3 regions of the Idiomarina sp. genome follow, and region 1 is predicted to be linked to each of the others. Evidence: predicted binding sites of a transcription regulator. Region 1 holds the regulator's gene; each other region holds the start of a gene.
What was found. The regulator sigma-54, encoded in region 1, starts transcription at its own class of promoters, with help from an activator protein. The targets are predictions, from matches to a motif close to GTTGGCACGNNNNTNGNNT.
Positions count from the first base shown of each region.

Region 1 (10,436 bases):
CGGTATTTGCTTAAGTTGAGTGTCGGTTAGCTTAATTAAATCAGTACCGAGCTTTTGCAGTGCTTCAGCTTCGCGTTTAATTTGCGACTTGCTGATGTGCTGGTCATCATCGCTGGTGTAATCAGTATCGTTATCAGGTGCTGTCATAGTTTATCGTCTTACAAGTAATTAAGCGGTTATTTTAACAGTTTTTGCGGTTTAAGGAGTGCTTTTTGAAATTACAACGCGCAGAGTTGCAACAACAGATGCAACAGGTCGAAGATGCCGTAGCAGAGGCTTTAGCTATTGCAGGCAAGTTGGGCGCGACCAGTGCTGAGTGCTCAATTAGTAAAAGTAGCGGAATTTCCGTCGGTACTCGTATGGGCGAAGTCGAAACCGTCGAATTTAATCAAGACGGTGCTTTGGGCATTTCAGTCTATCGAGATCACCAAAAAGGTTCAGCGTCGACCACTGATTTGTCTTCTGAGGCAATTCATGCAGCAGTAAAAAAAGCCTGTGAAATTGCTAAGCACACATCGGCTGATGAATTTAACGGGCTCGCACCGCAAGCGTTAATGGCGGGCGATATTCCAGAGCTGGATTTATGTCATCCGGGCGACCAAAGTCCGGAATATGCCATTGAACAAGCACTGCGTTGCGAGCGCCACGCGCTATCACTGGATAAGCGTATTGTTAATTCTGATGGTGCGCAGTACGGCTCACATACCGGATTTAAAGTGTATGGCAACAGTCATGGCTTTCTGGGCGGTTATTTGCAGTCACGGCATAATTTAGGCTGTGTGTTAATTGCCGAGCAAGATGGCAAAATGCAGCGCGACATGAGTTATACCGTGGCGCGTAAAACCGATGAGCTGGAGCAAGCCGAAAAAGTCGCTGAGGATGCGGCCAGTGAGACGTTGTCGCGGTTGGGTGCTCGTAAAATTGATACCGCCAAAGTACCGGTCATTTTTAGGGCTGATGTCGCCGGTAGTCTGTTCGGCCATTTAGTGGCCGCGATTAGTGGTGGCAACCTTTATCGCAAGTCGAGCTTTTTACTGGATGCACTAGATACTCAAATTCTGCCGGAATGGCTGACTATTCACGAAGATCCACTGATTGTTGGCGGTTTAGCCAGCAGTCCCTTCGACAATGAAGGCTTAGCGACGCAGGCGCGCGATATTATTAAGGACGGCGTACTACAGACCTACTTACTGACTAGCTATGCGGCGCGCAAACTTAACCGCCAGCCAACCGGTCATGCGGGTGGTATTCATAATTGGCGCATGACGCACTCAGATAAGACCCTGCAGCAGTTGTGCCAGCAAATGGGTACCGGACTATTAGTAACTGAGCTCATGGGGCAGGGCGTTAACCTGGTCAACGGTGACTATTCGCGTGGTGCCGGCGGCTTCTGGGTCGAAAACGGCGAAATTCAGTACCCGGTAGAAGAGATAACCATCGCCGGTAATCTCAAAGACATGCTGGCAAATATCGTCGAAATTGGTGGCGATGTTGATAAACGTCACGCGTTACACACGGGGTCAGTGTTATTAGATGAGCTTCGTATTGCCGGTGTTTAGTTCACTAATAGCCTAAGCCGAAAGTAACAGGGTTGCTGTGCCAAGGAAGGCAAAAATACCTACCACGTCCGTGACTGTTGTCAGGATAACACCGCCTGCCAGCGCCGGATCAATGTCGAACTTCTTCAAAATCATCGGCACAGTAACACCTGCGAGTGCCGCTGCCAGTAGGTTGGCCATCATTGCAAACGCAATAATTGCCCCCACCAGCCAGCTTTGCATCCATAGTGCTACCACAGCGGCAATCAAAATAGACCAAATGACGCCGTTGAGGGCACCTATTGCAAGTTCTTTACCGATCAGCCAGCGCGAGTTGCTGGTGCCGATATGACCCAATGCCATACCACGAATGACCAGCGTTAACGTCTGGCTACCGGCAATACCGCCCATGCTGGGCACAATGGTGTTAAGAATGGCTAGTACGGCCATTTGCGCAAGAATGTCTTCGAACAGCGAGCTGACCATGGCAGCCAGTAAAGCCGTTACCAAATTAATCGCTAACCATACGGTGCGGCGGCGGGTACTTTTCAGAACCGGGGCAAAGGTGTCTTCATCATCTTCTAAACCCGCCATGCTCAGCATCGAGTGTTGAGCCTCTTCGCGGATAATATCGACCACGTCATCAATGGTAATACGACCAACAAGCTGTTGTTCGGAATCAACTACAGGTGCTGATACCCAGTCAAAGCGCTCGAATAATTTGGCGACTTCGGTTTCGTCCATATCAACCGGGACACTAACGACATCCGCCGACATGATATCGCTGACCAGCCGACTGGGATCGACGGTAACCAATCGGGCAAGCGAAATTTCACCGATCAGTTTGTCGTTGCGATCGGCGACATAAAGCATGTCAGTCGCTTCCGGCAGTTCGCCTTTAAGGCGTAAATAACGCAATACAACATCAACGGTAACGTCCGCACGAACTGTGATAGTGTCGGTATTCATAATACCGCCGGCACTATCTTCATCATACGAAAGCGCGGTCTCGGCGCGTTCGCGGTCGCGCTCGTCCATTGATTTTAATACTTCTTGATAAACCTGGTCGGGCAGGCCTCGCAGAACATAGGCAAGGTCATCGGTATCCATGCCCTCGGTTGCTGCAGCCAGTCGCTCCGGGGCCATCTGCCGGATTATCGACTTCTGAACTTCTTCAGATAGTTCTTCTAGAATTTCACCGTGTTCGTCAACATCAACCAGTTTCCAGACTATCGCCCGGTTCTTCGGCGGTGAAGACTCCAGCAGTAATGCCACGTCGCAGGCTGGCATATTGTGCAGCATACGCCGCGCAGCCACGTACATACCGTCCGCTAAGGCAGCATTAACCTCTTGAATACGCTGCATGGCATATTCTTTATCGGACAGCTCGGCGATCATGGTTATTGTTCTTCCTCAAAGCGCTGTGCAAATAGTCCGGTAATGGCAGCCAGGGCGGCTTCCGCATCCTCGCCGTCGGCGCATACCTCTACCTCCTTGCCTTGTTTGCCGGCTAATAGCATCAGGCACATAACGCTGGCAGCATCCACCTTCTGGCCATCTTGTTCTACGGTGATGGTCGCGTCAAAACGTTGTGTTAATTGTGCGAGTTTGGTGGCGGCTCGTGCATGCAACCCAAGTTTATTACGAATAATCAGGGTTTTACAATGTATTGTCATAGCTCACCTGTGCTATTTTTTGGTTTCGCGGTGTCGAACCTGAACATTTATCGCTGTTTGTTTAAACCGTTCAGCCAATTGCTCGGTGATATAGACCGAGCGATGTTGTCCGCCGGTACAGCCTGTTGCGATGGTTAAATAGCTGCGATTACTGCGCTGAAAATGCGGAATCCAGGTGGCAAGGAAGTTTTCGACTTGATGGATGTATTTCGCCACCAACGGTTGTTGCCGAAAGTAATGTTGTACGTCTTCGTCCAGTCCTGATAACAATTTGAGCTCGGGTTGCCAATGAGGATTTGGCAAAATACGGGCGTCAAATACAAAGTCAGCGTCTTTGGGTAAACCGTATTTAAAGCCAAACGACTGAAATACGATAATGAGTTTTTTCTCGGCTTTGCCTAACACCCTTTCAGTGACCTGCTCACTTAACTGATGTAACGACAAATTACTGCTGTCGATACGCCAGGTGGCACGCTCCATAATTGGCTCAAGCACTTTGTGCTCAAGCTGCAGAGCGTCAGTTAGCGGTAGCTCTTTTTGCGACAGCGGATGCAAGCGACGTGTTTCGCCGAAGCGTTGCAGTAGTGTTTGATCATCCGCGTCAATAAACAGAATTTCCGGCTCAACGTCTGAGGGTAAAAAGTCGAGCGATTCTAACAGTTCTTCTGAATTCTCTGGCAGGTTACGAACATCAATGCTAATAGCTATACGGTCATACTGAGCCATTACGGCATGAACCAGGGTAGGCAGCAGCGCAATCGGCAAATTATCAACGCAATAGTAACCTAAATCTTCAAGCACCCTTAGCGCGATAGTTTTGCCTGAGCCCGAACGGCCACTAACAATAATTAGCTGCATGATCCGTCGTTACTCTCGTCAACAAAGATGTCATAGAGATCTTTGTCAGATTCGGCTTGTCGTAGCGCGCGAGTACAGACTTTATCGTTCATACGGCGGGCAACCGCGGCAAGCGTTTGTAGGTGATTTTCGTGCTCTGATTCAGGCACCAGTAAGGCAAAAATAATATCCACGGGCTGATTGTCGATAGCATCAAATTCGATAGGTTTTTCTAACGTCAGTAACACAGCGACAGGTTGTGTGGCATTGGCAAGCCGACCGTGAGGAATGGCAATACCCAGCCCAATTCCGGTACTGCCTAAACGCTCCCGATTCAACAAGCTTTCGAAAATATCGTGGCGAGTAATGCCGACCAATTTGGGGGCCGCAATTTGGCTAATAGCCTCGAGTAAACGCTTTTTGCTGGCACCCTCGACTGCACACTTGGTGCAGTCGGGGCTTAATAGTTCAGACAGTTGCATGATTAATGCTTTTTGAGTTTCTCTTTGTGTTTAATAACCTGGCGATCGAGCTTATCAATTAAGCCATCAATTGCCGCATACATATCTTCGTGTTTGGCGTCGGCAAAAATTTCGCCGCCGTTAACGTGCAAATTCGCTTCGGCGATTTGATCCGTTTTCTCAACCTTAAGGATGACGTGCACATTGTTAATGTGGTCGAAATGTCGCTCTAACTTAGCGAACTTAGTATCTACATAGTCACGCAGTGCGTCAGTAATATCAATGTGATGACCGGTCAAATTTATTTGCATAACGTCTTCCTTCTTATAGCTACACGATTTAAAGCAGACTCTTGCGTTGGCTCGAGGACGCGATGTTAAGCGACTCCCGATACTTTGCAATGGTCCTCCTTGCCACTTTGATTCCCTGCTCCGCAATGAGTTCAGCAATTTTACTGTCACTCAATGGTTTGGCGCGATTTTCTGCCGCCACTAACTTCTTAATTAAAGCACGAATAGCAGTACTTGAACACTCACCTCCTGCCTCTGTGTTGACGTGACTGGAGAAAAAATATTTCAACTCAAAAACACCGCGGGGGCTATGCAAATACTTCTGTGTCGTCACCCGCGAAATTGTACTCTCATGCATCTCTACTGCTTCGGCGACATCGTTAAGAACCATGGGCTTCATAGCCTCTTCGCCGTACTCGAAAAAGCCTTGCTGGCGCTGCACGATACAGTTTGCAACTTTAAGTAGGGTATCGTTGCGACTTTCCAGACTTTTAATAAACCAGCGCGCCTCCTGGGTATGCGATTTTATGTAGTTGCAGTCAGCCTCGGATTTGGCCGCTTTGCTAAGCGCCGCGTATTCTTCATTAACCTTTAATTTAGGTACGCTGTCAGGATTTAATTCGACCACCCAGCGGCCTTGTTTTTTTACCACAGACACATCCGGAATAACGTACTCCACCGGTTTTTGCGCCACTTGTTCGCCGGGGTGAGGATGTAACTGTTGGATTAACTGCATACAAGCTTTTAGCTCTGCCTCAGACAGGCGCATTTTGCGCATAATCGTGCGGTAATCACGGTTGCCGAGTAATTCCATGTGTTGCTGAACGAGCTCTATCGTTTGTGTTCTTAACGGGCTTTCTTCTACTAGTTGCTGCAACTGTATAGTTAAACACTCAGCAACGTCGCGCGCGCCAACGCCCACGGGATCAAAATGCTGTATGCGTTTCAGCACCATACAGATTTCTTCCTGGCCAACCTCATCGAGACCGACCGCATCAACTAGCTCGTCGATACTTGAGGTGAGATAACCATTATCATTAATAGATTCGATGATCGCTTCGGCAATGGCGGTGTCTTCATCGCTGAAGTGCGACAGCTGCATTTGCCACAGTAAATGATCCTGCAGTGTTTCGCTGGTTTCGCCCTGGTACACGTCCATTTCGCCCTCAAAACTTTTTCCGTTACCGCTGGTCATCGATGCTGGCGTGGACGAGGTATAGGTATCATCCCAGCTGCTGTCGACCGGCAGGTCATCAGGCAACTGGTCTTTTTTTAATACGTCGGAGGTTTCTTGTTGGCTATCGTCACGGTCGCGTGATGACGCGTTATGTGCCTTACCATCTGCGCCGCCATCTGAGATATCCGATTCGACGTCCAGCAGTGGGTTGCTATCGAGTGCTTCCTGGATCTCCTGCTGCAAATCAAGCGATGACAATTGCAACAAGCGAATTGCTTGTTGTAACTGTGGGGTCATGGTTAATTGCTGACCCATTTTTAGCTGAAGACTTTGTCGCATACGTTAGGCTCCCGGCTCTCGCATCAGTCGTTACTGAATAGGCTTACAGCGTAAATTGTTCGCCGAGGTAAACATCTTTAACCTGTTGGTTTGATAATATACTGTCTGCGTCACCACTGGCAATCAACTGGCCGTGACTGACAATGTAAGCGTGTTCACAAACCGAGAGTGTTTCGCGCACGTTGTGATCAGTAATTAGCACGCCAATACCGCGATTTTTTAAATGTTCGATAATTTTTTTGATGTCTAAGACTGAAATCGGGTCGACACCGGCAAAGGGTTCATCCAGTAAAATAAAGGTGGGATCAGCTGCCAGCGCCCGTGCAATTTCTACCCGGCGACGCTCGCCTCCGGACAGGCTCATCCCCAGGCTGTTGGCGATATGGCCAATGTGGAATTCTTCCAGTAGCGCATCAACTTTTTCTTCACGCTCAACCGCGCTTAGCGATTTTCGAGTTTCTAAAATGGCCATCAGGTTGTCGCGTACTGACAGTTTGCGGAATATCGACGACTCCTGTGGCAAATAGCCAATCCCCCGGCGTGCTCGCTCGTGCATAGGCAACAGCGTTAGGTCAGTGTCATCCAGATAAATCTGGCCTTTATCACTATTAACCAAACCCACAATCATATAGAAGGTGGTCGTTTTACCTGCGCCGTTAGGGCCCAACAAGCCGATGATCTGGCCCTGACTAACCTCCAGGCTGACATCTTTAACCACTTGCCGACGTTTGTAACTTTTTGCTAAATGACGAACCGAAAGCGTAGCCATAAGTTAGCGATTGCCCCCGTTTTGGTCGTCGTTGTCGTCCTTTTTGGTGGGCGTAAAAATGGTTGTTACCCGGTTGTTCTCTGAGCCCTCGCCGCTGGCGCTTAAGGTTTGTTTGGCGAGGTCATAGGTAATAATCTGCGCACTAGAGCGGCTGGCACCCTGGGATACTTGCGCATCACCCACGAGTTCAAGCACTTCGCGCGCCTGATAGTAGGTAATACGTTGCGCTTGAGCGCTGATAGTTGAGCCGTCTTCTAGTTGCTGGGTATAGGTTGCAGGGTTTCCTTCGGCAATGAAGGTATCTGCTTGCTGCTCGTTATTACGCAGCGCTTCAAGGCGGTCGGCTTTTATGACAAGCGACCCCTGGGTTACTGTTACGTTATCGGTTAGCAACAACTTATTATTTTTGATATCCAGTTCTTCATGGCCGGCTGTCAGCTCAATCGCTTTAGAAAAGTCCGCTTCGCCCTGTGCAAATACGGCGCTACTGAACAGCACAACAAGGCCGCTAACGAGGCTCAAATACGGTCTTAACATGTCGATTTAACTCCATCTTTTCAGCATATAGGTCAGCTTTTAAACCATCTCCACGGATAGTTAATTGCGGACCAAATAACGTTACTGGATAGTCGGTACGCATACTTTCAGCTGCCATATCGATAACCAGGTATTCTGTAATTACCCTTTGTATTGCAGTATCAGGCTGTAGCGAAATGATTTCAACTCCGCGTTCCAGAATCAGCGTTTGGTCATCGTAAAATGTACCTTGCTCGGCGCTGATCTGCCATGTTGCTAAGTCATCCTGGGTGTATACCGTGTAGGTGGGCTGAGTCAGCTCGGTCAAGCCAATTTGGATATAATGCGCCATGCCTTCGGCATCTAGCTGGTGTGCTAAGTCACCGCCGGACTCAAATAAACGTGTCTGCAAGCCGCGTGCGGTGAAGTCGGGCTGCATGACTTGCGAGCGTCGCTCACTGCCTTCGCCGTCGCCACTGCTGAATGGGCGCCAGACCAATAGTACCCCGGCACCAAAAAGTAGCAGTAAGATTAGCGCGACACGTCTGTTCACAGACTAATTCCCTCGGCTTGACGTAATTGACCGTTAGCTAATAGCAGTAGGTCACAAACTTCTCGCACCGCACCGTGACCACCGACACAACGGGTAATGTAATCGGCTCCCTGCTGCACCGCTGGATGCGCGTCATTAACGGCGATACCCAGGCCGCAGCGTTGAATCAATGCTAAATCCGGAACATCGTCGCCAACATAAGCCACCTGACTGTCATGCAGCGAAAGCTGCTGTAATAACTGCTGGTAAGCGACTGTTTTGTCCGACTGGCCCTGAAAAATATGTCCGACACTTAAATGCTGCATGCGGCGTTCAACAATGTATGACTCGCGACCGGTAATAACAGCGGTCTCGAAGCCGGCATTGGCCAGCGCTTTCATGCCAAAGCCGTCACGGGTATGAAAGGCTTTGAATTCTTCGCCGTCGTTACCTAAGTAAATACGTCCATCCGAAAACACGCCATCGACGTCCAGGATAAGTAATCGTACCTGCCGGAATTTATCCAGTAACGATTGCTCAATGTCGCCGTACCAGGTGTTGATCATTTTCATTAGACCACTCCAGCCTGCAGTAAATCATGCATATTCATCGCGCCGACCGGTTTGCCGTCTTCGTCAATAATGATGAGGCCGTTGATTTTACGGTCCTGCATAAGCTTTAACGCTTGCGCGGCTAACATATCGGCATTGGCGGTGGTGCAGGAGCGCGTCATAACCTGGCTGATACCGGTACTATGCACATCAATGCGATTATCAAGAATACGGCGCAGGTCACCGTCAGTAAAAATCCCTGCCAACCGCTGGTTATCGTCAACGATAGCCGTCATGCCCAGGCCTTTGCGTGACATCTCTAACAGGGCTTCGCTAATCAATGCTGATTTATGCGTAACGGGAACTCGCTCACCTGTATGCATCACGTCTTGCAAGCGCAGTAGCAGGCGTTTACCCAGCGAGCCCCCCGGGTGTGATAAGGCAAAGTCGTCTGCGGTAAAGCCGCGGGCTTTAAGCAATGCAACAGCCAAGGCGTCACCCATAACCAGCGTAGCAGTGGTTGAAGCCGTTGGCGCCAAGCCCAACGGGCAGGCCTCCTGCTCGACTTTAATACACACATGAACGTCGGCAAGGCGGCTTAACGTCGACTCAGGATTGCCGGTCATGGCTACCAGTTTAACGCCCAGGCGTTTTATCACCGGAATAATGTTTAAGACCTCAGCCGTCTCGCCGCTATTGGATATTGCGATAACAACATCATGCTCGGTGACCATGCCCAAATCGCCGTGGCTCGCTTCGCCGGGGTGCACAAAAAACGATGGGGTTCCTGTCGATGCCAGGGTGGCAGCAATTTTGCCGCCGATATGACCTGATTTGCCCATCCCGATTACAATAACGCGTCCGCGACAGTCAAATAACGTCTGACAGGCACGGTCAAAATTGACATCGAGATACTGTTGTAGATCGTCGATAGCTTGCCGTTCAATTTCAAGCACTTCTTTACCGAGTGCTTTAAAATCTTCGGTGATTTGCTGCATGCTTTTTTTCCTAATTCTGTTGCTTAGCTTAATGATACGTTATTTGACCTATCTGTGCCTACCATGAAGTCAGTTCTGTGAACTTTCGGCTATTGCTTTTATGGCATATTTTAATTACTATACCATCCAGACGGTTTATAAAAGGTGGCTGAATTCTATGGCAGGTCGTCCAAGTAGTCGTGACGTGATTATCGGTGCAGCGGAAAAGCTTGTTGCCGAGCAGGGCGCAGCGCATTTGACGTTCGATGCCTTGTGCCAGGAAACCGGCATTAGCAAAGGCGGGTTACTTTACCACTTTGCCAATAAAGACGCGCTATTGGCTGCCATGTTAGAGCGTATGGTGGCGCAATTTGACCAGTTACGCGCGCATTTTCGTGATCAACTCAATGATGACCCGCGTAAAGAACTAAAAAGCATATTGCTGGCCTCGTTAAATAGTGACGCCGAGTGTGCACAGCTCAGTAGCGGTATGTTAGCCGTAGCTGCTAATAACCCTGAATTACTTGAGCCATTACAAAGCCACGTGCGACAAACGTTTGAGACGATAAAAAACGCCACAGCGGATTCGCAGTTGGCGGAATTATTGTTTTTCTCAGTTCACGGTGCGCGTTTATTTGAGCAATTGCAATTGTGCCAGCACTGCCAGGCCGATCGAGAGCAGTTTGCGCAAAAATTAATGGTTTTGGTTGATAGTATCGGCGACACCGATTGATTCGATTAACTGATACGTTTTGCAACATTTTTACAGTTAT
Region 1 covers NZ_CP080268.1:2,700,580-2,711,015, forward strand. The annotation lists gene yjgA (ribosome biogenesis factor YjgA) at 1-147, opposite strand, end outside; gene pmbA (metalloprotease PmbA) at 213-1,559, shown strand; gene mgtE (magnesium transporter) at 1,572-2,936, opposite strand; gene KZ771_RS13070 (HPr family phosphocarrier protein) at 2,939-3,214, opposite strand; gene rapZ (RNase adapter RapZ) at 3,227-4,072, opposite strand; gene ptsN (PTS IIA-like nitrogen regulatory protein PtsN) at 4,063-4,533, opposite strand; gene hpf (ribosome hibernation promoting factor) at 4,536-4,823, opposite strand; gene KZ771_RS13090 (RNA polymerase factor sigma-54) at 4,852-6,318, opposite strand; gene lptB (LPS export ABC transporter ATP-binding protein) at 6,362-7,087, opposite strand; gene lptA (lipopolysaccharide transport periplasmic protein LptA) at 7,091-7,624, opposite strand; gene lptC (LPS export ABC transporter periplasmic protein LptC) at 7,596-8,156, opposite strand; gene kdsC (3-deoxy-manno-octulosonate-8-phosphatase KdsC) at 8,153-8,701, opposite strand; gene KZ771_RS13115 (KpsF/GutQ family sugar-phosphate isomerase) at 8,707-9,684, opposite strand; gene KZ771_RS13120 (TetR/AcrR family transcriptional regulator) at 9,842-10,396, shown strand.

Region 2 (10,436 bases), 1.2 Mb from region 1:
GACATCGGCAACACGCAGCGCCATTTGCCCGACCCGACGTTGAGTGGGTAACAACACATTATCGCGGTAATCTAAATAGCCACCAATTGCTGAACCTAATGAATCTGATTTTAACGAGAAGGTGGTGGGGTCGCCGCTATTGGTCGATTCAATACCTAACTGGATACGGCCGGTATCCGGCGCGCCGGATGTAGTGATGACGTTATAACGTCCATCTTTTAGCACCAATGGGCTGCCGTTTTTCAGGTTAATTTGAATGGCGTCGGAGTCACTGGGTACGACCGTAAAATCAACTAGCTCTGAGAGCTTCTCAAGCTCTTGGTCGCGCTGGTTTTTTAAGGCGTTGGCATCGTAGCCTTTAACTGCCGATGAGCCGAATTTTAATTCGTTATTCAGGTCGGCGATATTTTCGGCAATGGTGTTAATTTGCCCAACCGAATCGCGCACGCGCTCGTTAACGATCGTTTCTTGATCATTTAAATAGCGTGAGAAGTCGTTAATTCGCGTCATCATGCCATCAGCTTCGCTCAACACCACCTGGCGGTTGGTGATTGATGACGGGTCGTTATTGGCGTCTTGTACGCTATTAAAAAAGTTAGTGATCGACTGATTGATGCTGCTTTCGGTGTTACCCAGCAAAGAGTCTAATGGTTGTGCCTGATCTAAGCGCCCCTGCTGAAATGAGGTGTCCATGCGACTGCGGTTAAGCTGACCAAAAATGTATTCGTCTATCATGCGGCGTGACTCGACGTTACGTAGCCCACCATACTCATTACCAATATACTCCGGGCGCTCTCTGACATAGCCGGGGTTATTGATATTGTTGATATTTTGGCCGGTGATCTGCAATGCACGCTGATGCGCTAAAATTGCATTCTGACCTTTGCTTAACAAGTCAAATGACGCCATTAGGGTCACTCCTTAAATTACTGCACTATGCGTATATCGGCATCGCGGCAAAAAAGTTGAGCCTGGACGGCAACTTTTTGCCGCCTGCCGTTACAACCGTTGCATTATGGTTTTCAGTTTGTCGGCATAGTGCGGGTCGGTTGCATAGCCGGCTTGTTGCAGTTGCTCTGCGTATTGCTCAGGCTGTTCAGCAGCCACTGCCCGCTGGTAGCGGGGATGTTGTGTTATAAAATTAGCATAATCGTGCAGACTTTGCTCAAGGTTTACATAGCTTCTGAATGCGGCTTTTTGTTTGCCCGCGGTCATGCCGTCGTATTCCAGTGTGTTGACATGGGATTTGTCACCTGACCAGCGTTGATCGGCTTTAATATTGAACAGATTGTTACTGGAGCCGCCATGGCGTCCGGGCACGATGCGCTGGCCCCAGCCGGTTTCCAGTGCCGCTTGCGCTATCAGCGCTTTGGCCGGCAAACCGGTTTCGTCCGCCACTTGTTCGGCGTGCGGCTTAATCAGCGCAATAAAATCATCGACCGAATTAACCTGTTGCGGCTGCTGGCCGACCTTTATCGTATTAACCCGGTGGTCGCCGTAAAATAAACCGGCATCAACCCCGCCCTGATCACTGCGTGTTTTATTGCGATGCAGCACCGCAGCACGTGGGTCGGTAAGCTCACCGCCGACTCGTTCAGTGGTCTGAATACCGCCCTGCTGACTTAATTGCTTCACCATCAAGTCCGCTAGTCCCAGAGAGCCTTGGGACGACAGCTCTGAGGTTAATTGTTGGTCGTACATGTCACGGTACATATTGGTGTAGCGACTATCCAGAATATTGTCTTTAGCAAAGACCTCGTTGGCTTTGCGCATACTGCCCATCACCATATTCAAAAATATGGCTTCGAACTGTTGGGCTGCGGCCTTTAGCGCTTCATTTTTATCTTCGCCAAAGGCTTTTTCGCGCAAACTATCCAGCGCGTGGTTATCTAACGCGGCGGAGGCTTGTGCATTAACCCCGTGATTGGTATTAAATGACGATGAGCTCACCGGAAATTGCTCCTGCTTGCTTCAACGCTTCCAGCACGGCGATCATATCGCCGGGTGCCGCGCCGATTTGATTCACTGCTCTGACTAAATCATTTAATGTGGTGCCGGGTTGGAATACAAACATGCGGGCATCGTCCTGCTGCACATCGATAATACTCTGTGGCGTTACCACGGTTTCGCCATCGCCAAATGGGTTGGGTTGATCGACCTGGGCGTTTTCGGCAATGGTTACCTGCATATTACCGTGCGCTACCGCTGCCGGGCGTAGCTCGACGTTTTGACCCACCACCACGGTGCCGGTGCGGGCGTTGACGATGATTTTAGCTGAACCCATCGCCTGCTCGACCTCTAAATTCTCGAGTGTCGACATATAGCTGACACGCTGGCCTAAATCCCGCGGCGCTCGCACGCGCACCGAAGTCGCGTCGATGGCCTGTGCTGCTCCTTCACCAACTAAGCCGTTAATGGTCTCGGCGACACGTTTGGCGGTAGTAAAGTCCGACTGGTGCAGGTTAAAGGTAAAGTAATCACCATTGCCAAATGAGGTACGGATTTCGCGCTCGACACTGGCGCCCCCCGGGATTCGACCGACCGTTGGTGTGTTCACCACGATGCGCGAGCCGTCATTGCCCTCGGCGCCCAAACCGCCAACGATTAAATTACCCTGAGCGACGGCATACACTTCGCCATTGGCACCTTTTAAAAAGGTTTGCATTAAGGTACCGCCGGTTAAGCTATCGGCACTACCGACGGATGACACGGTTACATCGATTTTTTGGCCGGGTTTAGCAAACGGCGGAATAGTGGCGGTTACCGCCACAGCGGCGACGTTATTAATTTTCGGCCGCTCACCCGACGGCATATTGATACCAAAATTACCGAGCATGGTACGAAAGGTCTGGTCCGTAAAAGGCGTTTGTTCGCCGGTTCCGGGCAGGCCAACCACCAGCCCATAACCGACCAGCTGGTTATCGCGGATGCCCTGTACCGAGGCGATGTCTTTTATGCGCGAGGCCTGTACCGGCATTACCAACGATGCCAGGCTCAGCGTTATTAATAAAAATTTAAGAAACCGCAACATGCTCATACTCCCTTAAAACGGCCAGATCGGGCTATTGAAAAAGCGCGTCAACCAGCCCTGTTCTTGCGTGTTGGCCAGCGTTCCGGTACCGCTGTATTCGATACGCGCATTGGCTACCCGCGTTGACGGAATGGTGTTTTCAGCACTAATGTCCTGCGGTCGGATCATGCCGGTTAAGCGGATATATTCGTCGCCGGTGTTAATGCGCATCCATTTTTCGCCACGCACAATTAAGTTGCCGTTAGCCAGCGTACGGATAACGGTGACCGTGATCTCGCCATTGAGTTGGTTACTTTGATCGGAGTCACCCTCGCCGCTGAACGAGCGGTTGCCGCCAAAACTTGCGGATAAGGGGTTACCGCCAACGGTTACATCGCGACCAAAAAGCTGTGGGGTCGGCAGTGCGGTACTACTGTCTTTGGTGGTTTCGGTCGATGACGACTTACTGGCGGTGGTTCGCTCTTGTAAGCTCACCGTAATAATATCGCCCAGCCGTCGTGCTTTAATATCAGAGTAGAGGCTGTCTGCGTACTGCGCCTGAAACAGCGAACCATCTGGCACTACCGGTTGTGCGCGCTCTTCCGGTAGCACCGGCGCATACATGGGATCATCCGGCATGGGTTTCTGCCCATTGCTTGCACACCCGGTGATTACGGTTGCTACAAAAACTGCCAAGAGTCTACGCATCATATCATCCACCTATTCATTGACGCTCAGGTTAAAGTTGCTGATTGATGTAACTCAGCATTTGGTCAACCGAGGAAATCACTTTCGAGTTCATCTCGTAGCCGCGCTGTGCTTCAATCAAATTGACTAACTCTTCTGTCACGTTGACGTTAGAGGTTTCTAACATGCCCTGACGCACGGTACCGATGCCATCGACACCCGGCACCGATTCGAGTGGCGCGCCACTGACTGCTGTTTCTTTATACAAGTTTTGCCCGACCGGCTCTAAGCCCGCCGGATTAATAAAGCTGGCCAGGTTCATCTGCCCAATAACGGCGTTATCGGCGTTGCCCGGCTGACGCACGGTAACCTCACCTTCTTGCGAGATACTTAGCGAAATCGCATCTTCGGGCACCTGAATTTGCGGTTCGATGGGATACCCGTTACCCGAGGTCACCATGGTGCCTTCCTCGTTAACTGAGAACTGCCCGTTGCGGGTGTACGACAAGGTGCCATCGGGCATCAGAACCTGAAAAAAGCCTTTGCCGTTGATCATCACATCCAGTGAGTTATCGGTGGTTTGCACGTTACCCTGGGTATGTGACTTTTGCGTTGCCACCACTTTGGTACCCGCGCCCAACATCAATCCGTTGGGTAATTCCACGTCTTGTGCTGACTGACCGCCGGGTTGATTAACGTTTTGGTAAAGCAAATCCTCGAAAATGGCACGACTCTTTTTAAAGCCGACCGTGCTGGCGTTCGCCAAGTTGTTTGAGATAACCGAGATATCGCGCTGTTGCGCATCAAGGCCGGTTTTACTAATCCACAGTGCAGGATTCATCGTTATTCTCCTCTACCTATGATTAACTTAAGCGATTAACTTAAGCGCATCAGCGATTCAGCGCGTTGCGCATTCTCGTCGGCGGTTTTCATCATTTTGACGTTCATTTCGTACTGTCGTTGCAACATGATCATCTGGGTCATTTCGCCAACAGAATTGACGTTACTGCCCTCAAGTGCGCCGACTTCGAGTTTGACGTTGGCGTCAGCGATCGCTTGCTGGCCGTCTTTCAACTCAAAAAAGCCTTCATTGTTTTTCTTCAAATTATTCAGTGGCGGGTCCACCAGTTTAATCCGGTCAACAATCTCCATGGCATCTTCCGGCGCGCCCTGCGGGCGGATCGAAATATTGCCGTTACTGCCAATCGTTAACGAATCTATCGGCATTGGAATTAATACCGGTCCGGCATCGCCCATGACCGGGTCGCCGGATGAGGTCCGCAACATGCCGCCAGCGTCTATCTCGAGACTACCATTGCGGGTGTAGCGTTCGTTGCCGTTGGCGTCCTGCACTGCAAGCCAGCCTTGTCCTTTGACTGCGACGTCAAGATTACGACCGGTCGTTTGAATGCCGCCGTGGGCAAAGTTTTGCCCCGGGCTCTCAGTCAGTGCAAATACCCGCGTTGGCAAGCCTTCGCCAAACGCTTGCATTGATCTGGCCTGCTGCAAATCGGCTTTAAAGCCGGTGGTATTAACATTAGCCAGGTTATTAGCGCTTTGCGATACGGCTTTCATGTTCTCGTTGGCACCGCTCATGGCGATCCAAAGCATTTTGTCCATGATTGACCTCCAGCCAAAAATTTGTCACTTAGACGTTTATGCTTAAATGGAATGCAGAGATCGTGCCAATGTGCGGCTTCGCCTAGGTTCTGCTCGGCTGCGCCGAGGTTTTGGGCACCTTTGGCGCGGTTTTGTTCGGCTGCGCCGAGGTTGTGTGTGCCTGCGGCACGGTAGCCATAAAAAAAGGGCTTGCGGATGCAAGCCCCTTCATTGTGTTTAAACAGCCATCGGCGAGCGAAGCGAGCCGATAAACAGCCGCGACGAAGGCGCCGATAGTCGCGGTGCGACTATCGGATCTGCAAGATGTTCTGTTGCAGGCCGTTGTTGATTTCCAGTGCCCGTGAGTTGGCCTGGAAGTTCCGCTGGGCTGAAATCAAATCGACCAGTTCTTTGGTCAGATCGACGTTAGAACTCTCTAATGCAGAGGATTCTACAGCACCAAAGACGCCCGAGTTTGCCTCACCAGAGGTGGCAATACCAGATGCCTGACTCTCTGCCCATGACGCATTGCCTAACTGGGTAAGTCCCTGTTCATTGGCGAAGCGTACTAACGCGACTTTACCCAAATAACTGACATCACCATTAGAATAACTGGCTAAAATCAAGCCATCTTCAGCAATATCAATATTGGTTAAGCGACCGACGGTGGTACCGTCCTGCTCCAGTAAGTTAACACTAAAATCAGAAGCAAATTGTGTCGGCGCTGTTTCACCTTCAGAATCAAACTGATCACGGAAGAACACATTGATCTGTTGGGTGTCATCGGCGCCGTTGTTTAGCACACCTGAAAGTGACAACTGACCGGGCTCAAAAGTGCCGTTACCGTTAGCATTTAATGGTGAACCTGATTCATCAAAGCGAACACGAACACCGGTGGAGCCATTCTCTGCTGGCTCCGCGCTAGCACCGCCATTATCAAAGTCTACAACCTGGCCATCGACAGCGGTGTAAATATCCCAGGTATTATTCTCAATACTCGCTTGATTTGAATCACGGCGTACATAATAGGTGGTCAAAACGTGCGACTCACCCAACGAATCATAAATCGTTGTTGAGGTTGATGACGTGTAAGAGGTTGGGTCGTCAACACTAAAAGGATTACCCGGGACCGCTGTAGGTCCGGTACCTTCTGCCACTCTAACACCTGGCGCGCGTGCATCGAGGTTAAATGACTGATACTGGTTTTCGGTCGCAGACGGCGCCCCGGCAGAATCAGGAATACGAATAGGGCCTGATGCCGCCAGTGATGTTGACTGCGTCGCACCGCTATCACGATCAACCGGGAAGCCTTGTAAAAACTGACCCTGATTGTTAACGATATAGCTGGAGTCGTTTAATTTAAACGCGCCCGCTCGTGTGTAAGTAAAATCCTGGTCGGTCAGTCCTGAGGTCGTGGCAAAAAAGCCGTTGCCGCTAATCGCCATATCCAGCGAGTTTTGCGTAAACTGCAGCGTACCTTGACTAAACTGCTGAGCAACTGCCGCGGTGGCAGCGCCATTACCGGTCTGCTGGTCAGAGCCACTAAAAATACTATTTGCATAAACGTCAGAAAATTCTGCACGCGACCCTTTAAAGCCGGTTGTTTTGACGTTGGCAACGTTGTTAGACGTCACATCCAAATCTTTTTGTGCGGATGAAATACCGCTTAAAGCTATGCTAAATGACATAAGTCACCCCTTTGATTAACTAATCTCTGATACTTGACCAAACTTGATGCCGCCTAATCCTTCCAAATTAAGCACAACGCCATCGCCTGAGCCCATACTCACACTCTGAACTTTTGCTCGCATTTGTAGTGGCACTTCCACCCGTTCACCGCCGATCGTTGTTTGTGCGGTAAATGAATAAACACCCTCTTTTACCGGCTCGCCGGCTTCATTCATGCCGTCCCAGTTAAAATCATGGCGGCCATTGGCTAAATCACCTAAGCTGACCGTTTTTATCACCTGTCCGACTTCATCTTTTACCGTGACTTTGGTGTTATAGCCGGATTGCTCCAGTGCAATTGCTCCATCAGCGCCTTCACCGGCGTTAGCAAATGCTTTGTTGGATGGCACCAGCACATCACGACCCACCATGGTTGAAGCTTGCAGCGCCTGATTCGATGACATGTTCTGGGTAAACTGAGTAAACTGTTGCGACAGTTCACTGATGCCCTCAGCCATCGAAAAGTTAGTCATTTGCGAAATCATCTGATCATTATCCACCGGCTTGGTCGGATCCTGCATGTTCAGCTGTTCCGTCATCAGTTTGAAGAAGTCCTCTTGCTCGAGTTTTTGTTTTTCGCTCGGATCTGCAAACTGTGCTCCTTCCTCCCTTTTCCAGCGCATGCTGTCAACGTAGGAGTTGTTACTGACACTTTCCATCGTTTATCTCCTGTTAGCCTTGTCTACTAACCTTGACCAAGGCGTAATAAACGCTGAGTCATGGTTTTAGCGGTATCCGCTACTTGTACGTTGCTCTGATAAGAGCGTGAGGCGGAAATCATGTTGGCCATCTCTTCCATGGTGTTGACATTGGAGCGGTAGATGTACCCCTCGCCGTCAGCCATCGGATGATTCGGCGCGTATTCGATTTGTAGTGGTTTTTGACTCTCGACAATACCTTTAACTTTAACCCCCGCAGCCTGGCCTGCTTGCGACTGGTTGGTCAGGCTATCGCCCCGATAGCTACCTCCGGCATCGGCAAGTGCCGTTGCAAAAACCGGGTTACGGGCACGATAGGTATCATCCACGCTGCTGCTGACTGAGTTTGCGTTCGCCAAATTACTGGCGGTGGTATTCAGTCGCACTGACTGCGCGCTCATGGCTGAACCACTGATGTTAAAAATGTTGAATAAGCTCATGCTGACTTACCTCGATTGGTCTTTACCATTACTGGCCGCTAAGCGCTTTTTTGACACCACTGATCTTGCCGTCAAGGAAGTTCATGGTCATTTCATATTCCAATGCGTTCTGTGCATACAAGTTTTGTTCCAACTGCACATCGACCGTATTACCATCGCCCGTGTCCGGCTGCGTGGGTACGCGGAATTTTTCCTGCCCGGCCGGGCTGATTTCGACATTGAAGTGTTTTTCGTGGGTACGCGTTAGCTTATGATTTTCCATGCCACGCTGCGCTTGCTGCAACGCTTGCTGAAAATCGAGGCCTTTCGCTTTGTATCCAGGGGTATCGGCATTAGCGATGTTATTGGCAATCATCTCCGCACGCTGGGTACGTACGCCCAGTGTGTGCTGTTGGATGCCAAGGAGGTTATCCATGGTAAGTGCCATTTTTTCGTCTCCCGTGTTTTCGATAGGGGAGACTATGCAGAGATCGTGCCAATGTGTGCCTTCGGCACGGCTATTTGCAGCTGCGCTGCGGCCTTTGGCCCTGCGGGCGGCTGTTTGTGCCTGCGGCACGGCTGTTTTTAGCTTGCCTTCGGCCGCTAAGGCTATTTGCCTGACGGCGGTAAATCCTGTGCGCAGCACAAAAAGCAGCAACGAGCGCAGCGATGTTGCAAACAGCCGCCCGCAGGGCAAAAAGCCGCAGCGCAGCTGCAAAAGGCCAGTCGGCGTTAGCGCCGACGATAAATGATTCCCGGGTTGCAGCGGATCATTTCGAAGTCGTCGGTTAGACCGGAAATTGATTCTGATGCCCCCAGGAAGAGGTAGCCGCCGGGATTGAGGGATTGCCGGAATTGGGCAATAATTTTCCGCTTAACGTCGGCGGAAAAGTAGATGAGTACGTTGCGGCAAAAAATGATGTCGAATTTGCCGAGTAATGCGTAGCTGTCTAACAGGTTTAAGTGTCGAAATTGAACGAAGCTTTTTACTTCGTTCTTTACTTTCATGGCACCGGGTTTGCTGCCTTCGGTGAAGAATTTCTTTTGCCGTTCGGCCGATAGACCACGGGCTATTGCAAGGCTGTCATACTCTCCTACCGCACATTGGTCTAAGACTTTGTTCGATATATCTGTGGCGGTAATACGAATGCCGCCTTTTAATCCGCCGGGGTTTTTGGCTTTGTATTCCAGATAGGTCATGGCAATAGAGTACGGCTCCTGCCCTGAAGAACAGGCCGATGACCAAATTTTGACAGGTGCCGCATTGTTTTTAAATTCCGGCAGCACTCGGTTAGCCAGGATCTCAAACGGATAGGTGTCACGAAACCACAGTGTCTCATTCGTGGTCATGGCATCGATAACCGTAGCCCGCAGTGCACGCTCGCTGATCTTCATCGACTTCTTCACCAACTCGGACAGCGAGTCGATGTTAAATTTTGCCATTAAGGGGCTAAGGCGACTTTTAACCAGGTACATCTTGTTATCACCGAGCACGATACCGCACTGATGCTCTAAAAACTGACGAAACTCCTGGTACTCTGACTGACTGAGCTCTTTATTGGTCACGTTTTCTCTACTGCGTTGTTTTTATTCTGATTAAGCTTATTCAATATTGACGTCTGCTTCTGCATTAAGCCATTTTTTAACGGCAGTTGCCAGCTCATCGGGGTGGAATTTGGCGATAAAGTCATCGGCGCCCACCTTTTTAACCATAGCTTGGTTAAACACCCCACTCAACGACGTATGCAGAATAACATGAACACCGGCGAGTTTGGGATCGGCTTTGATTTCGGCAGTCAGGGTATAGCCATCCATAACCGGCATTTCTACGTCAGAGACCAGCACCGGCACGTGCGGGTGCACATCGCCATCGACTTCCTGAGCCTTTTCTTTTAACCAGTCCAGCGCTTCTTTGCCGTTCTTTTTGATTTCCATTGGAATATCAAGAGACTGCAATGCACGCTTGATCTGGCCACGCGCCACGGCCGAATCGTCGGTGATCAATATCGTCAAGTTTTCTTTCGCCACGTTAATGGGCTGATTAGCGACTTCTTCGCTGATGTCGGTATTAACCGGGGTGATGTCGGCCAAAATACGCTCGACGTCGATAATTTCGACCAATTCTTTGTCTATTTCGGTGACCGCGGTCAGATAGGCGTCACGGCCTGTGCCTTTTGGCGGCGGCAGGATCTCTTCCCAGTTGATATTGATAATGCGATCAACCCCTCCGACTAAAAAGCCCTGCACCGTGCGGTTATACTCGGCGATGATAATAAAACGGTTTTGAAGGTCGGT
Region 2 covers NZ_CP080268.1:1,538,154-1,548,589, forward strand. The annotation lists gene flgK (flagellar hook-associated protein FlgK) at 1-909, opposite strand, end outside; gene flgJ (flagellar assembly peptidoglycan hydrolase FlgJ) at 1,000-1,950, opposite strand; gene KZ771_RS07585 (flagellar basal body P-ring protein FlgI) at 1,931-3,031, opposite strand; gene flgH (flagellar basal body L-ring protein FlgH) at 3,044-3,718, opposite strand; gene flgG (flagellar basal-body rod protein FlgG) at 3,750-4,538, opposite strand; gene flgF (flagellar basal-body rod protein FlgF) at 4,574-5,317, opposite strand; gene flgE (flagellar hook protein FlgE) at 5,605-6,984, opposite strand; gene KZ771_RS07610 (flagellar hook assembly protein FlgD) at 7,000-7,683, opposite strand; gene flgC (flagellar basal body rod protein FlgC) at 7,710-8,162, opposite strand; gene flgB (flagellar basal body rod protein FlgB) at 8,191-8,589, opposite strand; gene KZ771_RS07625 (protein-glutamate O-methyltransferase CheR) at 8,874-9,707, opposite strand; gene KZ771_RS07630 (chemotaxis protein CheV) at 9,744-10,436, opposite strand, start outside.
Region 2: a site for sigma-54 is predicted at 8,624-8,642, ahead of flgB (flagellar basal body rod protein FlgB). Genes of this name have one in related genera too.

Region 3 (10,436 bases), 610 kb from region 1:
GACGCAACCAGTTCTTCGCGGGGAATGTCTCTAATACTTCCAGCGGCAATCCCCGTGTTTCTGGCCCAAATAACAACACATCACCCGCCTCGAATTCTACGTCTGTATAACGGGTTGTACCGCGTGTCGTGCAGGCGAAAACTCGGTTATGTTCGATCGTGTCTAAAAAATGTTGCCACGAATCATGAATACGAACATTAGCGAGATCCCGGTAGTCAAGACCCGCACGCCGGACCTTCTTTTCATCAAGCTCGAATCCTAGTGGTTCGATCAAGTGCAGTTGCATACCAGTGTTGGCCGCCAACCGAATGGCATTACCAGTATTAGGAGGTATTTCTGGCTCAAATAAGACTAAATGCAGCATGATAATTTTAACGACAGCTAAAAAGCGTTAGAATAGCAAACTATCGCTAACACGGCGCATCAAATTTCGGTCCTATTGTGAAACCAACTAACGAAAACTCAGCAGCTAACTTTCGTAAAACCTATTCATTCTGGGTTAAGCTTGCCAGCACAGCTTCTGTTATCGTCGCATTTTCTCTTATTGCCATGAAGCTGTTTGCCTGGTTGCAAACCGAATCGGCGAGCATGCTGGCATCGATGACCGATTCAATTCTCGATAGCGGCGCCTCGGTATTTAGTTTTTTCGCCATTCGTTATGCTCTTCAGCCTGCAGACGAAGAACACCGCTTTGGTCACGGTAAGGCTGAGTCTTTAGCCGCACTTGCGCAAAGTGCATTTATTGCCGGTTCCAGCATGCTGTTGGTGTTTCATAGTATTGAGCAATTAATCCAAGGGCCCAGACTGCCTTCGGTTAATACCGGCATATGGGTGTCAGGAGCTGCTATTGCGCTAACACTTGTGCTGATCACTATCCAGCGTATCGCAATTAAACACACCGATTCGCAAGCAGTTAAAGCCGACCACCTACATTACCAATCCGATATTTTATTGAATATTGCCGTTATTATCGCGTTGCTGTTGAGCGGCTGGGGGTTACTCTGGGCTGATAGCGTATTTGCCATTGGTATCGCTGCATACCTCATCATTGGCGCTATCAAAATCGGCTCTCAAGCCTTCAATTCGTTGATGGATCGCGAGTTGCCCGAACAGACACAACAACAAATTATCACGATTGCCAAGTCAGTTGATGGTGTACGGGGCTTACATGGACTGCGCACCCGGGAAGCCGGGCCAACACGTTTTATTCAACTCCATATCGAACTTGATGATCGCTTGTCGTTGCTAAAAGCACATGCCATTTCGGACTGTGTAGAGGCTGAATTGATGAAGCACTTCCCGGCAGCAGATATCATTGTACACATGGATCCCGAGATCGTAGCTAAGGTAGAAGGTTCAATCACTCATTAATGGATAGCAGTTTGCTCATCAGTGGTTGTCTATAACGATCACTTTCCATTAATAGCTCGTGCCGTGCTCCCTCAATGATCACCTTAGTTGCCTCATTGTACATAACAAAACGATCTTGCCCTTCAGCCGTCACCACACTGTCACTGCCGGCCTGAAATAAGGTCACTGGACACGCTATTGAGAGGCTCCCCGAGCTAGCTTTATCACAGGCAATTAACGCTTCGTGTAGCCAGTTAAAGGTAGGCCCACCCAATTGTACCTCGGGTTGCAGCTGATAAAGTTCTCTAAACACCCGATACCGGTTTTTACTATGAGTCAGTTCGTTTTTATTAAACTCTACCGGTTGGTACCCCTTCATACCCAAAAAATACCAGGGTCGGTTTGGCATCAAATGCTTATTAAGCCAAGCGCCAGCCGAGATTATCGACTTAGCAACACTAACCGGAATACCGGCTGTGTTAATAGAGAACATGGGAGAAGAAAGTAGCATTTCCTCATAACCACCGTCGCGGTTATGCATATATAATGCGGCAATAGTTCCACCCATCGAATGACCTAATAGACACCGCCTACTGGCAAGCGGAAAAACGTCACTCACTGCTTCATTAAAAACTTCGAAGTCACCAATAAAGTCACTAAATTTTTCTACGTGCCCTTGGTGAGGGTTAGTCGTCATGCGCTCTGATTCGCCTTGCCCACGGTGATCTAACACGGCACACGAAATGCCCGCCTGCGCTAATTCCCAGATAACTTCCTGATATTTAAGCGCAGCCTCAATACGTCCCGGGCTGATAACAACCAAAGGCGCATGCTCACTGACTTTATAAAAACACCAGTGCAATTTAATGCCATCGAAGCTTTTTAGCCAACGATTGTTAACCTGCTGCCAGAATGGCATTACATGGTCGTAATAATGCGTTAACCAGGCTGGGCTATCGTCGCCGGGGCGGGTTGTGTCAGTGGTTCGGGTCACGTGCTGCTTGGTGTCGTTAATCTTGAGGCAATGTTAACACAACTTCCAGCCCCCCATCAGGGTGATTAGAAGCTGATAAGGTGCCGCCCAACACCACGGCAGCGCGCTGACTCAGCGCTAATCCCAAGCCCACCCCTGCTTTATGTTTTCGTGAAGGGTCACCACGATAAAACGGCTCAAACAATTTCGCTAATAAGTCGTCGTCGACGCCGGGTCCGTGGTCACGAATGCTAATTCGGTGTTGATTATCACTCAGGCTATAGCCGAGTTCGACAGTACCATCGGTGTAATGAAGCGCGTTGCGAACGATATTTTCGATTATCATGCGTAACAGCTCTTCGTCAGATTGGAGCTCCGGCCACTGTGCATGCTGTTGCTCTAAGCGTTGTCCTAAAGCCTCGTCAGCATATTGAATATCATCAATCAAACGCGCAACAAGTTGACCCGTATCAACCGTTTCTTCATTCAGGTTCACCAATCCGTTTTCTAATTTAGAAAGTGACAGAATTCGTTCAATAATTAGATTAAGTCGCTCGGTATCTCTGCGTAACTGCTGCATATGCGCATCATCTTCGCTGGCATCGGTTAGATCCAATGCTACTTGCATACGTGCCATTGGCGAACGTAACTCATGCGAAACATCGCTGAGCAACCGTCGTTGTGCGTCACGCGAGACCGCTAGATCACGCGCGGTTTGTGCAAGAGACCTTGCTAAATCACCAATTTCGTCGCGCCGATTTGGCAACTTAGCAAGGTTAGGTTCAGCGCTACCTGCTGCTATTTCGCGGGTTGCAGAACTTAGCCGGCGAATTGGGCGTATCAGCCATACTCCCAACAGAATAGCGATAACAAAACTACCGGACACGATGGCCCATGTTCGGGCTTGTGTCAGCTCTCGTTCGGCCTGAGCCTGATCTTGCCATTCAGCAGCCTGCAGTGGCCGCGTTACCAGTACTTTATTACCATTTAACTCGAATGGCCCAATCAACAACCGGTCAGCTAACGGCATCTGCATCGTTTGCTCATAATTCAGAAATCGCAACAGCGTACGCCGGTGTTGCTCACCAAGGTATTCATCCAGCATTAATTTCTGCTGCCCGGCGGCCGATACGCGTGCAGCAACACGATAATTACCGGCAATTAACCGGCCAGGTTCTAAACTCAGAAAGGTAACAGGGTCTTGTAACAGCGGAGCAATCGTTCGTTTTATCGGCTCGGCCACAGGCTGTGGTTCGGGCGTCGCTCTATTCCATACAGCGAGGAAATAACCACTGCTTGCGGTAACAAACAATAAGGCCCAAAACAATAACAGCAGTCGCAATGTCAGCGACTGGTACCAACGACTTTTGCGGCGACTACTGTTGGAGATCATGCCTGCGCGGTCAGACGGTAACCTCGGCCGCGCACGGTCTGTATGCGCTCAGGCCGGCTGGGAAGTTTCTTGCGAATATTACTGATATGTACATCCAGGCTGCGGTCAAACGGGCCCATTTTGCGCCCCAGCGCAGCTACCGATAGTTGATCTTTACTCACCATTTGTCCCGCTTGCTGCATCAAACAGCGCAAAATATCAAATTCGGTTGGTGTAATGACCAGCGCCTGGCCGTCACAGCTCACTTCAGCTTTGGCCGGATCAAGTTCAAAGCCGCTAGCGACTAGCTTCTCCGATTGCATGGTGGTGTTAGGTGTTCTGCGCAACAACGCGCGAACCCGTGCAATAAGTTCACGCGGATTAAATGGCTTGGGTAAATAGTCATCAGCACCTAGCTCAAGCCCCATTACCCGGTCATCGTCATCGCCACGCGCCGTTAACATCAATACTGCAGTATCTCGATGCTGCTGCCGCAATCGCTGTAGTAGCTGCATACCATCTATGCCGGGCAACATGACGTCGAGCAGGATCAACTCGAAATCGCCATTTAAGGCAGCGTCCAGACCTTTTACACCGTCATCAACGACAGTAAGCTCAACAGACTCTCGCTTGAATAACTCCGTCAGCATCGCCGACATTTCATGATCATCGTCAATCAGTAATACAGAATGCATTGTTTGCCTTCTCAGTTGCATGACATCTACCCTATCTTCTATAAACCAGCGGCACAGGGCGATGCCTTTTTCAAAATATTTACTTTAATAATAGCTTGGTTTTACGGGTTAAGGTATTACGTCCCCAACCTAACCAGCGCGCTGCTTTTTGTTTGTGCCCGCCGAAACGCTCAAGAGCAAATCGGAGTGCCCGGCGCTCTAGTTCTTCGTTTAACTCAGTTAACACGTCGTGTTGATGAACACGTCGACGCAGTTCTGCGTCAATGGTGTCGCCCCAGCTAGCTGCTTCATTGACCTCTAAACTAACGTCAGGTTCATTTTTCTGTTGCAGTTCATCCGGTAATTCATGTGTCTGAACAACCTGCCCCGGCGCCATTACAGTTAGCCAACGGCAGACATTTTCTAACTGCCTGACGTTACCAGGCCAGTTGTACCTGCACAGCGCAGCTACCGCATCTTCACTCAGTTGTTTGGTGTTTACCGCTAGCTCTTGCGCTGAGCGTTGTAAAAAGTACTCTGCAAGTTGAGGTATATCTTCGGTCCGCTCTCGTAATGCGGGCAGTTTCAACTGAATAACATTTAGCCGATGAAATAAGTCTTCTCGAAATTCGCCACGAGTGACGGCCTGCTCTAAGTTTTTGTGGGTTGCTGCTATGACCCTTACATCAACATTCAATGGCTGATGAGCACCTACTGGATAAAATTGCCCTTCGGCTAAAACTCGCAACAACCGGGTTTGTACAGGTAACGGCATGTCGCCAATTTCATCTAAAAAAAGAGTGCCGTGGTTAGCTTGTTCAAAACGTCCGACACGACGTTTATCGGCGCCGGTAAATGCGCCTTTTTCATGACCAAATAACTCGGACTCGATAAGTTCAGCCGGAATCGCTGCCATATTCAACGCCACAAACGCATGTTCCGCTCTTGGGCTGTGTTGATGTAGTGCGTTCGCGATTAGCTCTTTACCGGTTCCGGTCTCGCCGGTAATCAAAACGCTGACACTGGACTTTGATAGTCGACCGATAACGCGGAAAACATCTTGCATCGAAGCCGAGTCACCAATCAGCGTGGGTGGCGTGCGTTGAACTTCGGTAAGTTGAGGTTGGCTTTGCCGTTGCTGGTAAGCTTTCCTGACGGTTGCGACGGCATCATCCAGGTCAAAAGGCTTTGCCAGATACTCAAACGCCCCGCCTTTAAAAACATTTACTGCGGTATCAAGATCAGAGTGTGCTGTCATGATAACTACAGGCAGGTCAGGGCGTTCCCTGGTCATCTTTTTTAATAACGTCAGTCCATCTTCACCCGGCATGCGAATATCACTTAACAATACGTCTGGCGCGTCTTCTACAAATGCTTCGTAAACCTGTTCAGTCTCACTAAAGCAACGTACCTGAAATTCGGTACCGTTAAAGGTTTTCTCTAACACCCAGCGAATAGAAGGGTCATCATCAATCACCCATAGTTTAGCGGTCGTCATACGCAAACGCCTCCGGCTGCCGGTAAGGAAGAAAAATATTAAAACAGGTATGACCCGGCTCTGAGCTAAACTCAATTTTGCCGCCGTGCTGATGAACCAGGCTATGCACTAATGACAACCCAAGGCCGGTACCCCCGGGTCGTCCACTCACCATAGGATAAAATATTTGCCCCTGAAGTGAGGCTGGTATTCCCGGACCATTGTCGTGAATACTGATAACCGCACACTGACGGTAGCGTTGCCCAAACAGCGTTAATTGGTGCTCGACCCGGGTTCTGACGGTAATAACACCGTCGCCATCCAGAGCTTGTGCTGCATTTTGCACAATGTTTAAGAACACCTGCTCGAGCGCATCCTCTATGCCACTCAAATGCGGCAACGAAGGATCATAGTCACGCTTTAACACCAAGGTTTTCTCATACTCGTAGCTAACCGTCTGAAGCACACGCTCGATTACCTGGTGCAAGTTAACTGTTTTTGGCTGGTCAATCCGTGATGGTCCCAACAGCCTGTCAATCAAATTACGTAGTCGGTCAGATTGAGCAATGATAAGGTCGGTATACTCCAACAAATCGTCATCATGTAATTGCCTTGCTAGCAATTGTGCTGCCCCTCTCAGCCCACCAAGCGGATTTTTAATTTCATGAGCCATGCCTCGTAACAGGCTTTGTGTAGCGAATAACTGTTGCCGTTGAGAGTTTTCCTGCAAAATTTGACGCTGTAAATCAACTTGTCTCAATTCCAACAATAAACAAGGCATATCGGCGTTGGCGTCGTGCCAAAACTGGATACTCACTTCAACCGTGATCTTATGCCCAGAATGCAACACCAATTCAGCTTCGGAATTAACCAGTGTTTGTTGGTCGAGTAAACAACTCTTTAGTAAATCCGAACTTAATGTGGTAGACACATAACTACTGGCAAAGGGCTCGTTTAACAGTCTACGGGCACTATGGTCGAGTAACGATTCAGCTGCCGCATTGACCTGTCGAATAACCAGTTGTTCATCCAGCACCACGACCGCTGTAAGCAAAGCATCCAGTATAGTTACCTGTTGTGTTTTTAGCGCCGCCATAAATTAACTCACGTTGAATGCACCAATATAGTGCATGTATTCTGCTTAAAAAAGGGAGCCTTGCTCCCTTTTAGTAATTGCTAAAGTCTTAGCAATAGAAATTAGCAGCTGTAGTACATATCAAACTCAACGGGGTGCGTTGTTTTCTTCAGTGTCTCGACTTCGTTATATTTCAGATCAATGTATGCGTCGATCATATCGTCATCCATTACTCCGCCTTGTTTTAAGAAGTCACGATCTTTGTCCAGCGCTTCTAATGCCATCTCCAGAGAGTGACACACGGTAGGTATATCGCGCGCTTCCTCGGCCGGCAGGTTGTACAGATCTTTATCCATAGCATCACCAGGGTGTATCTTATTGCGGATACCATCAAGACCTGCCATCAGTAGCGCAGTAAAGCATAAGTATGGGTTTGCGCTTGGATCAGGGAAGCGTACTTCGACGCGGCGTGCTTTTGCACTCGAAACCAGCGGTATACGAATAGAAGCCGAACGGTTACGTGCAGAGTAAGCCAACATTACCGGCGCTTCAAAACCAGGTACTAAGCGTTTGTATGAGTTGGTCGATGGGTTGGTAAACGCATTAATGGCACGTGCGTGTTTGATAATACCACCAATATAATACAATGCAGTTTCGCTTAACCCACCATACTGGTCACCTGCAAACAGGTTTTCGCCACCTTTTTGCAATGACATGTGCACATGCATACCGGACCCATTATCACCCACCAATGGCTTCGGCATAAAGGTCGCTGTCATGCCATAGCTATGGGCTACATTGTGCACAACATACTTGTAAACCTGAATTTCGTCGGCTTTCTTAGTCAACGAGTTAAACTGAGTAGCAACTTCGTTTTGTCCTGCGGTTGCAACCTCATGGTGGTGTGCTTCAACCACCAATCCCATGTCTTCCATAACCAGACACATGGTGCCGCGAATATCGTGTGCTGAATCTACCGGAGGAACCGGAAAATAGCCTCCTTTAACACCTGGGCGGTGTGCCAGGTTACCTTCAGAGTATTCACGACCTGAATTCCATTTGGCTTCTTCGGCATCTATTTTATAAAACGAGCCGCTCATGTCGGTGTGGAATCGCACATCATTAAATAAGAAAAATTCCGGCTCGGGACCAAAAAAGGCGTTGTCAGCAATACCTGATGACTGTAAAAACTCTTCTGCTCGTTTAGCAATAGAACGTGGATCGCGGCTGTAGCCTTGCATTGTATCCGGTTCCAGAATATCGCAACGAACGTTCAGGGTCATTTCGTCGGTAAACGGGTCCAGTACCAGTGAATCTGAATCAGGCATCAATACCATGTCTGACTCATTGATCCCTTTCCAACCCGAAATCGATGAGCCGTCAAACATTTTACCTTCTTCAAAGAAGTCATCATCGATTTGCGACACCGGAATAGTGACGTGCTGCTCTTTACCTTTGGTATCGGTAAAGCGCAAATCAACGAATTTTACGTCGTGTTCTTTAATGGCATCGAAAATCTTGCTTGCTGACATGTTTTCCTCCAGCGGAATGAATAAATTAGTTATTTTTAGCTAGTGTAATCGATAACTCTGTTAATAGCGGTTTCGATCACAATTAATTTTGTTGTAATGACTCGACACGTTTTACATAGCAACAGCCATGCCAAAATAGATACTCAATTAATTTCAATAGGTTACGAATTTAAAAGAGAAGACCACCAACCTCAATCGCACCATATTAGTGCATTATACACCATAATGGTGCACCGTTATGTTGCTTTATGAATCTTTTGAGTAAAAAACGAACAAAGGCTTTTTAATTAGTTACTAAACAGGTAGAATACGCCGCTCTTTTTTATCAACCCTCTGTCGGCAGGGTTTACTCCGACAAACACAGGCTTTCTTAATGACAACTCAGGCATTTGATATTAATAAACTTCGCAACATTGCGATTATTGCGCACGTAGACCATGGCAAAACCACACTGGTCGACAAACTACTTCAACAATCTGGCACCTTAGAAAGTCGTGGTGAGCTCGAAGAGCGCATCATGGACTCTAACGATCTGGAAAAAGAACGCGGCATCACCATTTTGGCAAAAAATACAGCCGTTAACTGGCAGGACTACCGCATCAACATTCTGGACACTCCGGGACACGCCGACTTTGGTGGTGAAGTAGAACGTGTATTATCAATGGCTGACTCAGTATTGTTGGTAGTCGACGCTGTTGACGGTCCTATGCCGCAAACGCGTTTCGTTACACAAAAAGCGTTTGAGCACGGTTTGAACCCGATTCTTGTCATCAACAAAATCGACCGTCCCGGCGCTCGCCCTGACTGGGTGATGGATCAGGTGTTTGATTTGTTTGATAACTTAGGCGCAACCGACAAACAGTTAGACTTTCCTGTTGTTTACGCTTCGGCACTGAATGGCTGGGCTACTCGTGAAGAAGAAACGGTTGGCGAAAACATGACGCCGTTGTTCGAAACTATCGTTAACGAAGTCAGCCACCCGGACGCAGATCCTGACGCTGACTTACAGATGCAGATTTCTCAACTTGATTATTCAAGTTACCTTGGCGTTATCGGTATTGGTCGTGTAACTCGTGGTAGCGTTAAAGTAAACCAACCGGTTACTATCGTTGGTGCTGACGGCAAAGAGCGTAGCGGTAAAATCGGTAAAGTATTTAATTACCTGGGTCTTGACCGCATTGACGCAGAATCAGCTCATGCAGGCGACATTTGTGCCATAACCGGTTTGGGTGAACTTAAAATTTCAGACACCGTTTGTGCGGTAGGCGCAGCTGAAGCAATGAAGCCGCTAAGCGTTGACGAGCCGACTGTTACCATGACGTTCCAGGTCAACACCTCACCATTTGCCGGTAAAGAAGGTAAATTCGTTACTTCTCGTCAAATTCTTGAGCGTTTGCAACAAGAGCTAGTCCATAACGTCGCATTGCGTGTTGAAGAAACTGATAACCCGGATAAATTCCGTGTCTCTGGTCGTGGTGAGCTGCACTTAGGCGTATTAATCGAAAACATGCGTCGTGAAGGCTTCGAATTAGCCGTATCGCGCCCGGAAGTTATCATCAAGTACGAAGACGGCCAGAAAATGGAACCGTATGAGTCATTGACGGTAGACATCGAAGAACAGCACCAGGGTGCGGTTATGGAAAAGCTTGGTTTGCGTAAAGCTGAGATGACCAACATGACTCCGGATGGCAAAGGCCGCGTGCGCGTCGATTTCGAAGTACCAAGCCGTGGCTTGATTGGTTTCCAGACTGAGTTCATGACATTGACCTCAGGTACTGGTTTGATGTACCACACGTTTGACCATTACGGCCCGCATAAAGGCGGTACCATCGGCCAGCGTGTAAACGGCGTATTGATTTCTAACGCACAGGGTAAAGCACTGACCTATGCACTGTTTAACCTGCAAGAACGCGGTAAATTGTTCGCAGCGCACGGTGACGAAGTTTATGAAGGTCAGGTTATTGGTATTCATAACCGCTCTAA
Region 3 covers NZ_CP080268.1:2,093,543-2,103,978, forward strand. The annotation lists gene trmL (tRNA (uridine(34)/cytosine(34)/5-carboxymethylaminomethyluridine(34)-2'-O)-methyltransferase TrmL) at 1-364, opposite strand, end outside; gene KZ771_RS10140 (cation diffusion facilitator family transporter) at 442-1,371, shown strand; gene KZ771_RS10145 (alpha/beta fold hydrolase) at 1,361-2,344, opposite strand; gene KZ771_RS10150 (HAMP domain-containing sensor histidine kinase) at 2,361-3,716, opposite strand; gene KZ771_RS10155 (response regulator transcription factor) at 3,713-4,390, opposite strand; gene glnG (nitrogen regulation protein NR(I)) at 4,470-5,867, opposite strand; gene glnL (nitrogen regulation protein NR(II)) at 5,854-6,942, opposite strand; gene glnA (glutamate--ammonia ligase) at 7,044-8,453, opposite strand; gene typA (translational GTPase TypA) at 8,827-10,436, shown strand, end outside.
Region 3: a site for sigma-54 is predicted at 8,570-8,588, ahead of glnA (glutamate--ammonia ligase). Genes of this name have one in related genera too.